DNA from 2 places in the Ensifer sp. ENS09 genome. Region 1 is predicted to be linked to the other one. Evidence: riboswitches for the same ligand, from Rfam matches in the RefSeq annotation. Region 1 holds a riboswitch; the other holds the start of a gene.
The links. A riboswitch is a leader RNA that binds a small molecule or an ion and turns the genes downstream of it on or off. The one in region 1 is predicted to bind FMN.

Region 1 (5,172 bases):
GCGCCGGTGTCCTTGTAGACGCCGACGACAGATGCGCGCTCGGCCAGCACGAAGAACAGATTGTCCTCGCCGAACTTCGCCGCTTCCAGCCCCTCGGGCTCGACGCCCTTGGCGGAAGAGCGCTTCTCTGGATAGTGGCCGATGGCGGCAATCGCGTGCTCGAAACTCGCGCCCGATTCGAACAGCACCTTGCCGGTGGTGTCGAAGATCGTGAAGCCGCGCGAACCGCCTTCATAGTCGCCTTCGTTGGCAACGACGATGCGGTTGTCGTCGAGCCACTTCACCGCATCGGGCTCGCGCTTGCGGCCCGGCTGCTCGTCCTTGAAGGCAATCGCGCCGTTACGCTTGGTGTCGATGTTCTTGAGGTCGACCGTGCCAGCGGAGAAGTGCGTCTTCACGGTCCCCGTCTTGCCGTCGATAATGACGATGTGATTGTTTTCCTGCAGGGTCAGCGCGATCTCGTCCTTGCCGTTGAAGGAAACGAACTCCGGCTCCGGGTCTTCCCCGGCGATCTCGGCAAGACCGGTCAGCGTCACGCGCTTCAGCGAACCGCAATCGGCAACACCATCCTTCAGCGACAGGATGACGAGGTCGCCGGCCGGCATCTGCGGGATCTTGCCATCGTTCAGCTCTTCGTCGCGCTCGTTTTCGATGGCGATGGCAGCAAGCGTGCGGTCCTTGTTGACGGCGATCGAATCCGGCTGGCCGCCGAGATCGCAGGTCGCATCGACTTTCTTCGACGCCAGATCGACAATCGCCAGAAGCCCCGACGGCTTGACGAAGCTCTCGCGCGTGTTGACCGCGACGAGTGCCTTTGCACCGGCGATGGTGACGGAGGTCGGCTCGCCGTCAAAGGAAACCGTGCCGGCTGCCTTGGGCGCCTTGGCATCGGTGATGTCGATCAGGCCGACGCGCTTGCCGGGGCTGTCGGAATAGACGAGCAGATTGCCGTCTTCGCTGGCCGTGATGATTTCGGCGGATGTCGGCGTCTTGCGCGCATCGCCTTCCGGCAGGTTATCGGCAACAGCAAAGGATGCAATGCGGTTGAAGACGGGCTCGGCCGCCGCAGGAAATGCTGCGGAGGCAAGAAGAACGGCCGCGAGCGCGGTCACGCGCGAAGTGATGGTCATGAAATCCCCCATGTGCGAACACTGAAAACATGGGGGTTCTGCGCGATGCCGATGACAGCCGAATGACAACGCTCGGGTTTTACACCGTTCCGGTCGCCGGAGCGGCGCGCTCGCGCCGCATCTCGTTGCGCATGATGAACAGCGAAGCGCCAAGGATCAGCACGGCGCCGACCCAAAGATACCCTGTCGGCGCGTAACCGAAGACCAGCCAGCCGGCAAAGACGTTGAGCGGCAGCTTCAGGTCGTCGAAAGGCTGCACATAGGCGGCGTCGGCCACCGTATAGGCAAGCGTCAGCAGATATTGGGCGACGACGGTCAGGATCCCGGCAAGCAGCAGGAAGCCGAGCGCTGCGCCATCGGGCACGGTGAAACCGGCCGAAAGCGCGATGGCGCCGTTGATCGGCGACAGAAGCACAAGCAGCCAGACAGTGATCGTTTCGGGGCGCTCAAGACTGGTGAGGCTCTTGGTGATGAGCGACGAAGCCCCCCACAAAAGCGCCGACAGGATCGGCAGAAGGGCGGCCCAGCTGAAACTGTCCGACCAGGGTTCGAGAATGATCATCGCCCCGGCGAAGCCAACCGCGGTTGCTGCCCAGCGCGCCGCGCCGACACGTTCGCCGAGAAACAGGCGGGCGCCGAGGATGATGAAGAACGGCGAGGTCATGACCAGCGCGATCGCCTGCCAGATCGGCACGTGCGCAAGCCCCGAGACCCAGGCCCCGACCCCGAAGGCGGCCAGCACCACGCGCACGACGTGGCGCCAGGGATAGTCGGTGCGCATGGCCGAGAGCCCGGCGCGTCGCAGAAACGGCAGCGAGAAGAGGAAGGCGAAGGCATATTGCCAGAACGCCATGGCGGTGGCGGGGAAACCGAGCTTCATCGTCAGCCATTGGGTGACGACATTGAGGCCGGCAAAGGCGATCCCGGCCAGCACCATGAAGCCGGCTCCGGCCATGGCGCGCGAGGAGGAAAAACCGAGGGAAGTCTGATTCATGTCATGCACCCTGAAAGCGGACCAAACACAAATCAGGACGCATGAGCGCACGACACGACCCCGGGCATCCCTGCCCTTCGTGCCGGCGACCATTCTCTTTCATCCGGACTATGACCGTCGGCTCCGGAGTTGCACCGGATCTGCTGACCCTCCCCCAAGAAATCGAGGAGAGGCGCTCGCGGGCTTGGGCCATCTTCGCGCGTCTTCAAGACGTAGCGCTGTCATGCCCTTACCGCCGGTGGGGACTTTCACCCCGCCCTGAGAATGGGCAAGCCCTAGAGCAAATGGTGGGTACCCGCAAGGGCTGCCCCAAAATGCGAAAGGGTCCGGCTTGCGCCGAACCCTCGAATACCTGGACTGCCGGCCTCGTGTCCGGCCGCCAAGCAAATCTCATCAGCCGTTGACGGCATCCTTCAGGCCCTTGCCGGCCGTGAACTTCGGCACGTTGCGTGCCGGGATGTCAACTTCCGCACCCGTGGACGGGTTACGGCCCTTCGAGGCTTCGCGGCGCGAAACCGAGAAGTTGCCGAAGCCGACCAGGCGAATGTCGCCGCCGTTCTTCAGCTCAGCCTGGATGGTCTCGAAAACTGCATCAACTGCAGAAGATGCGTCGGTCTTGGAAAGTCCGGCCTTCTCAGCAACGGCAGACACGAGCTCATTTTTGTTCATGTTTCCACCCCTTTCAGATTGGTTCGAAACGACTGTGTTTTAAGGCGCGGCGGCTTGCGCTTCGCCCGCGTCTTGCCTTTCCCAATTGCGCCTAATCCCTTGGAATGCAAGGCTTGTAGGGCGCTTTTACAACAAAAAAGACCGGCCAATGGCCGGTCTTCCCAATTTTTCTGCAAAATGAGCGCCGCGCGAGCCGGCGGCGCCCATTTTCGAGCACCCGTTAGTGGGCGATCGAAGAGCCTGCTTCGTCCTGCGAATCAACCGGTGCAACGGTTGCCGGCTCGTTTGCCGGGTCCCATTCGATCGGTTCCGGCATGCGCACCAGAGCGTGTTCGAGCACTTCGCCCATCCGCGAAACCGGGATGATTTCGAGCGCGTTCTTCACGTTGTCCGGGATCTCGGCAAGATCCTTGGCGTTCTCTTCCGGAATCAGCACCTTCTTGATGCCACCCCGAAGCGCTGCCAGGAGCTTCTCCTTAAGACCGCCGATCGGCAGCACGCGGCCGCGCAGCGTGATCTCGCCAGTCATGGCGACATCCTTGGAGATCGGGATACCGGTCATGATCGACACGATCGTGGTTGCCATGGCGACACCCGCCGACGGGCCATCCTTCGGCGTCGCACCTTCCGGCACGTGCACGTGGATGTCACGCTTGTCGAACAGCGGCGGCTCGATGCCGAAGTCGATCGCGCGCGAGCGGACATAGGATGCCGCTGCCGAAATCGATTCCTTCATCACGTCGCGCAGGTTGCCGGTGACGGTCATGCGGCCCTTGCCGGGCATCATGACGCCTTCGATCGTCAGCAGCTCGCCGCCGACCTCGGTCCATGCGAGACCGGTGACAACACCGATCTGGTCGTCACGTTCGGCTTCGCCGTGGCGGAAGCGCGGAACGCCCAGGTAATCGTTGATGTTGGCAGCGGTCACTTCGACCTTCTTGGCCTTGCCCTTGATGATCTCGGTCACGGCCTTGCGGGCGAGCTTCATCAGCTCGCGCTCGAAGTTACGCACACCGGCTTCGCGGGTGTAGGTCTGGATGACCGCCATCAGCGCGCCGTCGGTGACCGAGAACTCCTTCGGCTGCAGCGCGTGGTCACGGATCGCCTTCGGCAGCAGGTGCCGCTTGGCGATTTCCAGCTTTTCCTCTTCGGTGTAGCCGGCGATGCGGATCACTTCCATGCGGTCCATCAACGGCGCCGGGATATTCAGCGTGTTGGCGGTGGTGATGAACATCACGTTGGACAGGTCGTATTCGACTTCCAGGTAGTGGTCCATGAAGGTCGAGTTCTGTTCCGGATCCAGCACCTCGAGCAGCGCCGACGACGGATCGCCGCGGAAGTCCTGGCCCATCTTGTCGATTTCGTCGAGCAGGAACAGCGGGTTGGACCGCTTCGCCTTCTTCATCGACTGAACGACCTTGCCCGGCATGGAGCCGATATAGGTGCGGCGGTGGCCACGGATTTCGGCTTCGTCACGAACACCGCCGAGTGCCATGCGCACGTATTCGCGGCCGGTCGCCTTGGCGATCGACTTGGCGAGCGAGGTCTTGCCGACGCCCGGAGGGCCGACGAGGCACAGGATCGGGCCCTTGATCTTGGTCGAACGGGCTTGCACGGCGAGATACTCGACGATGCGCTCCTTGACCTTGTCGAGGCCGAAGTGATCGACGTTGAGCACCTCCTCGGCATGGTTCAGATCGGTCTTGATCTTCGACTTCTTGCCCCAGGGCAGACCGAGCAGCCAATCCAGGTAGTTGCGAACGACGGTGGCTTCCGCCGACATCGGGCTCATCTGGCGCAGCTTCTTCAGCTCCGCGTCAGCCTTTTCGCGCGCTTCCTTGGAAAGCTTGGTCTTGGCGATACGCTCTTCGATCTCGGCCATCTCGTCGCGGCCGTCTTCGCCGTCGCCGAGTTCCTTCTGGATCGCCTTCATCTGTTCGTTGAGGTAGTATTCGCGCTGGGTCTTCTCCATCTGGCGCTTGACGCGCGAGCGGATGCGCTTTTCCACCTGCAGGACGGAGATCTCGCCTTCCATGAAGCCGAGCGCCTTTTCCAGGCGCATCTTCACGCTGGTGGTCTCCAACATTTCCTGCTTTTCGACGATCTTGATCGAAAGGTGCGAAGCCACCGTGTCGGCCAGCTTCGAATAGTCCTCGATCTGGCTGGCAACACCGACGACCTCGGGGGAGATCTTCTTGTTGAGCTTCACGTAGCTTTCGAACTCGGAGACGACCGAGCGGCTGAGCGCCTCGATCTCGACCGGGTCTTCCTCCGGCTCGCTCAGCGTGTGCGCGGCAGCCTCGTAGAATTCTTCGCGCGGCGTGTAGCCGTCGATCTTGGCGCGCGCGCGGCCTTCGACCAGCACCTTGACGGTGCCGT
Region 2 (5,172 bases), on a different contig from region 1:
CTCTATTTCATCTTGCCGCTCATCGGCATGACCAACTTCTCGCTCAAGATGCGTCGCGGCGAGTATTCCTTCGACGCCTACGCCAAGGTCTTCGCCGATCCGCGTTTCCAGGAGACCTTCACCTATTCGGTGATGCAGGCGCTGTTCACCATCCTCTTCGGCGTGCTGCTCGTCGTGCCGACGGCCTATTGGGTGCGGCTGAAGCTGCCGCGGCTGCGTCCCATCATCGAGTTCATCACGCTTTTGCCGCTGGTCATCCCGGCGATCGTCATCGTCTTCGGCTACATCCGGCTCTACAACACCTCGAGCTGGCTGCCGCTGACGGGCTCGCTCACCGGCACCAACATCCTCCTGATGTTCGGCTATGCGACGCTTGCGCTGCCCTACATGTACCGCGCGGTGGATACGGGTCTTCGCACCATCGATGTCGCCACCTTGACCGAGGCGGCACAGAGCCTTGGCGCCGGCTGGACGACGATCCTTACCAAGATCATTCTGCCGAACGTGCTCGTCGCCGTGCTCTCGGGCGCCTTCCTGACCTTTGCCATCGTCATCGGGGAGTTCACCATGGCGGCCCTGCTCAATCGCCCGGCTTTCGGCCCCTACATGCAGCTCTTGGGCGCCAACCGCGCCTATGAACCGGCCGCACTCGCCGTCATTGCATTCGGCATCACCTGGGGCTGCCTCGGCCTCATCCAGCTCGTCTCGCGCTTTCAAAAAAGCGCGCCTCCTAAGGCCTGAGGACCGCACCCATGAGTTTCCTGTCACTCACCAGCATCAAGAAGTCCTTCGGCCCGGTTCACGTCGTGCACGATTTCAACATGGACATCGAAAAGGGCGAGTTCGTCTCGTTCCTCGGGCCATCGGGCTGCGGCAAGACCACGGTCCTGCGCATGATCGCCGGCTTCGAAAGCCCGACCAGCGGCAAGATCGTCATCAACGGCCGCGACCAGAACTCGCTGAAGCCCAACCAGCGCAACATCGGCATGGTGTTCCAGGCCTATGCGCTGTTTCCCAACATGAACGTGCATGACAACGTCGCCTTCGGCCTCAAGGTCGCAGGTACAGACAAGTCGGAGATCGACGCGAGGGTGAAGCAGATGCTCGGGCTGATCAAGCTCGAGCACCTGGCGGACCGCTTCCCCTACCAGCTCTCCGGCGGCCAGCAGCAGCGCGTTGCGCTTGCCCGCGCGATTGCGGTCAAGCCGCAGGTGCTGCTGCTCGACGAGCCGCTGTCGGCGCTCGACGCCAAGATCCGCGTGTCGCTGCGCGAAGAAATCCGGCAGATCCAGCAGCAGCTCGGCATCACCACCGTCTTCGTCACCCACGACCAGGAAGAGGCGCTGTCGATCTCCGATCGCATCGTGGTCATGAATGCCGGCCGTGCCGACCAGATCGGCACCCCCTTCGAGATCTACAACACGCCGGCGACCCGCTTCGTCGCGTCCTTCGTCGGCACGCTCAACATCATCGAGGGCAAGGTGGCGGACCCGGCCGCGGGCTCGGTCACCATTGGCAACCAGCAGGTGGCGCTGAAGGACCCGATCGCCGGCATGAAGGGCGGCGACAGCATTTCGCTGGCGCTGCGTCCCGAAGCAGGCTCGATCGCCGAAGGCGCCAAGGGTGACACGTCGCTTGCCGGCGAGGTCGTCTCGACGAGCTTCCTCGGCTCGGTCATCCGCACGCGCCTTCGCGTCGGCGGCGACGTCATCTCCTTCGACATGTTCAACAATCCGGGTGTTGCCCCGCCGGTTTCCGGCGACAACGTCACGCTGCGCTTTGCCGCCAAGGATCTCTTGGTCATCCGCGAGTAAGCGGATTGAAAGCCATCGGAACGATTTCTTCCGATGGCTCCAAACACTGCAAAAATCTGTCGTGATTTCCGGCATTTTCGTCGCACCGTGCGTTTGACCGCGCGCGGTCGCGCTATATAGTCGCGTTGTTCTCAGGGCGGGGTGAAATTCCCCACCGGCGGTAGCGGTCGCAAGGCCGAAGCCCGCGAGCGCCTCAGGGTTTCACCCTGGGGGTCAGCAGATCCGGTCAGATTCCGGAGCCGACGGTCACAGTCCGGATGGAAGAGAGCAAGCAGCAACGTGGGTTCCCGCGAAGGGACCTCGCGCGCATGCATGTTCGCCCGACGGGATCATTGGAAACGCCAAACCCTGAAAGGCTTGAGACCATGACCATACTTTCCCACCCCACAGCCAAGATCGCGATCGTTCGTGCCCGCTGGCATGCCGATATCGTCGACCGCTGCGTCGATGCCTTTGTCGCGCAATGGACGAAGCTCGGCGGCTCGGCAGCCGACGTCGAGATCTTCGACGTGCCGGGCGCACTCGAAATTCCGCTGCATGCACAGACGCTGGCCAAAACCGGCCACTATGCCGCGATCCTCGGCACCGCCTTCGTCGTCGACGGAGGCATCTACCGCCACGATTTCGTGGCCGGCACCGTGCTCGACGGCATGATGCGCGTGCAGCTCGACACCAACGTGCCGGTGCTTTCGGCCGTGCTGACGCCTCATAATTTCCAGGAAAGCGAACCGTTGATCGCCTTCTTCCGCGAGCACTTCGTGACCAAGGGCACGGAGGCGGCCAACGCCTGCGCCCAGATCCTCGACGCCCGCGCCAAGCTGGCGCTGGTCAACGCCTGATCAACGGTTGCCGGCACCTTCTCCCCGCTCGCGGGGAGAAGGACAGCTTTAGGAACCGCCGCCTAGCCGCCCGGTGCCATCAAGCACGGCGTACCAGAAGCTCCGAGTTCATGAGGGTTCTCGTCCCCTCTCCTCGCCTGCGGGGAGAGGTTAGTCCTCGGGTTAAAGCCGGGGAGAGGGGCGTATCGCCCCAGCAACCGTACCTGAATCAACCTCTGAAGCCCCTGAATCACATCGCCAGCAACAGCAAATAACCCGCTGTTTCGACTCGCAAAATCAATGCACCGCATCACTCTTGTGCAGGCTGCGCTCCAGAGCCGCCATGCGATGTCGATGCCCCGCCACCTCGTAGCCGACGATGGTGACGACCGGTGCCAGCATCAGGATGATCAGGCACTTGGCCATATCGAGCCCGGCGATCGCCGCGACCACGGACGCTGCCAGCACCAGCGCGGTGCCCACGAGCAGCCAGAGGTGCAGGCGGTCCACCTGCTGCATGAGATAGGCGTACATCGCGTAGAGCAGCCCGATGTAGCACGCGACGGGCACCGCCACCGTCAGCACCGTTGCGACTGAACCGATATGCGCCTTGTGCTCGATGTAATAGGCCGCCACATGCAGGCCTGCGCCGGTGGCGACGATCGAGGCGAAGATCGGCATGTGGCCGTAGCCCCAGACGAAGGCCCGCTTGAGACGGTAGTGGTGCAGGATCTCCGCACTCGGCAGCAGGAAATAGATCCACCACATGCCGAAAGTGAGCCCAGTGCCGGCGAGGCAGACGAGCGCGACATCGAGGTCCCAGCCCTGCCCCTCGACCACGGCCGAGATCGAGGCGACCGTGCCGACGACCCCCTCCCCAAGCGCGATGATGGCAAGAAGCCCGTAGCGCTCGGCGATGTGGTGCGCATGCCAGGGCGTACCGCCGTCACGCGTTTCGGCGAAATAGGGGCCGAGCATTTCGATCGCCGTGAGCCCGACGACCATGGCGAAGGTCACCAGCAGCGAGAAGTCGACGAAGATCAGCACGATCCAGCCGATCTGGGCGACGCTGATCGCCTTCACATAGGTGAGGCAGGCATTGCGCCGTGCCGGGTCCTGGCGGCTCGCGCGCAGCCACTGGAAGAGCATCGCCACCCGCATGACGACATAGCCGAGCACCATGATGCCATTGTCGAGATGCGCGCCCTTGTCGATCGACTCGAACATCGGCGGCAGGCCGATCGCAAGGATCAGCACGCCGACCATCTGCACCATGGTAACGGCGCGGAAAATCCAGTCGTCCGTGTCATAGGCGGAGGCGAACCAGCTGAAATTGATCCAGGCCCAGCAGATCGAGAAGGTCGCGAGTGCAAAACCGAAGAGGCCGGCAAAGATGTGCCCCTCGGCGAGGAAATGGGCAAGCTGCGAAGCAGCCAGGCTGAAGGCAATGACGAAGGTCAGGTCGAACAGCAGCTCGAGCGTCGTCGCGGTCCGGTGATGTTCATGCGTGTCGCGGCCGCTCATGCGCGCCACGTGGTGGTGCGCGCTTTGATGCGGCTCGGTCGAGGTGGTTTCACTCATGCGGCAGCGCCTCTCATTTGACGATCCGCAAGAATATTCAAATATTTACAGAAGCCTCGTCAAGACGAAGCACAAGACCGGACATGAAAACGCCCGGCATCGCTGCCGGGCGTGTCGTCACGATGCCTGAGGGAGGATCAACGGCATCGCGAGATAGGTTAGGCCTTGAACCGGGAACCGGATGCAGACGGCAAGCCGCCCGCCCTTTTCCTCAACCGGCTCGCGCCGCATCCAGGCGGTTGATCGCCTCGACATTGCCGGCCGAAGAGCCGTTCGGGTCGAACTCGGAGGCGAGCCAGGTGTCGACGATCGACTTTGCCAGTTCCGGTCCGATGACGCGGGCGCCCATGGTGATGATCTGGGCGTTGTTCGACTTCGCCGCCCGCTCGGCCGAATAGGTGTCGTGCGTCAACGCCGCGCGGATGCCCGGCACCTTGTTGGCGGAGATGCACACGCCGATGCCGGTGCCGCAGAACAGGATGCCGCGGTCATGTTTGCCCTCGACAACCTGCTGCGCCAGGTTCTGCGCGAGATCCGCATAGAAGCCGGACTGGCTGAGGTCGACGACTTCCACGTCGCTGCGGCCGCTCAGATGGGCGGCGATGACATCCAGCAGGGGCTTGCCGGCGCTGTCGGCTCCAATTGCAATCTTCATGATTGTTCCTTTCGTTCTTCTTGAGCTGCAACGGCCGGAGGCTCAGATCGCCTTGGCGACGCGCTGCAGAATGTCGAGATAGCCACTCACGTCCCAGGCGGAGCGGCCGATGAAGAGGCCGTCGATATGCGCCTGGGTGATCATTTCTTCGCAATTGCCGGGATTGACGCTGCCGCCGTAGAGCACCGGCACGCGCCGGCCGAGTGTCGCTTCCGCCACCTCGGCGATGCGCTTGTGGCGCTCGTCGGCATAGTCAGCTGTCGCCGGGATACCGTTGACGCCGATCGCCCAGACCGGCTCATAG

Region 2: another riboswitch for FMN. It lies ahead of IB267_RS05835 (6,7-dimethyl-8-ribityllumazine synthase); the one in region 1 lies ahead of IB267_RS08700 (DMT family transporter).

Annotation. Positions count from the first base shown of each region.
Region 1 is NZ_JACVBP010000002.1:112,531-117,702, forward strand. It holds gene IB267_RS08695 (esterase-like activity of phytase family protein) at 1-1,142, opposite strand, end outside; gene IB267_RS08700 (DMT family transporter) at 1,210-2,124, opposite strand; FMN riboswitch at 2,212-2,394, opposite strand; gene hupB (DNA-binding protein HupB) at 2,518-2,793, opposite strand; gene lon (endopeptidase La) at 3,014-5,172, opposite strand, start outside.
Region 2 is NZ_JACVBP010000001.1:1,163,748-1,168,919, forward strand. It holds gene IB267_RS05825 (iron ABC transporter permease) at 1-741, shown strand, start outside; gene IB267_RS05830 (ABC transporter ATP-binding protein) at 753-1,814, shown strand; FMN riboswitch at 1,938-2,087, shown strand; gene IB267_RS05835 (6,7-dimethyl-8-ribityllumazine synthase) at 2,180-2,653, shown strand; gene IB267_RS05840 (low temperature requirement protein A) at 2,930-4,213, opposite strand; gene IB267_RS05845 (RpiB/LacA/LacB family sugar-phosphate isomerase) at 4,425-4,868, opposite strand; gene IB267_RS05850 (triose-phosphate isomerase) at 4,911-5,172, opposite strand, start outside.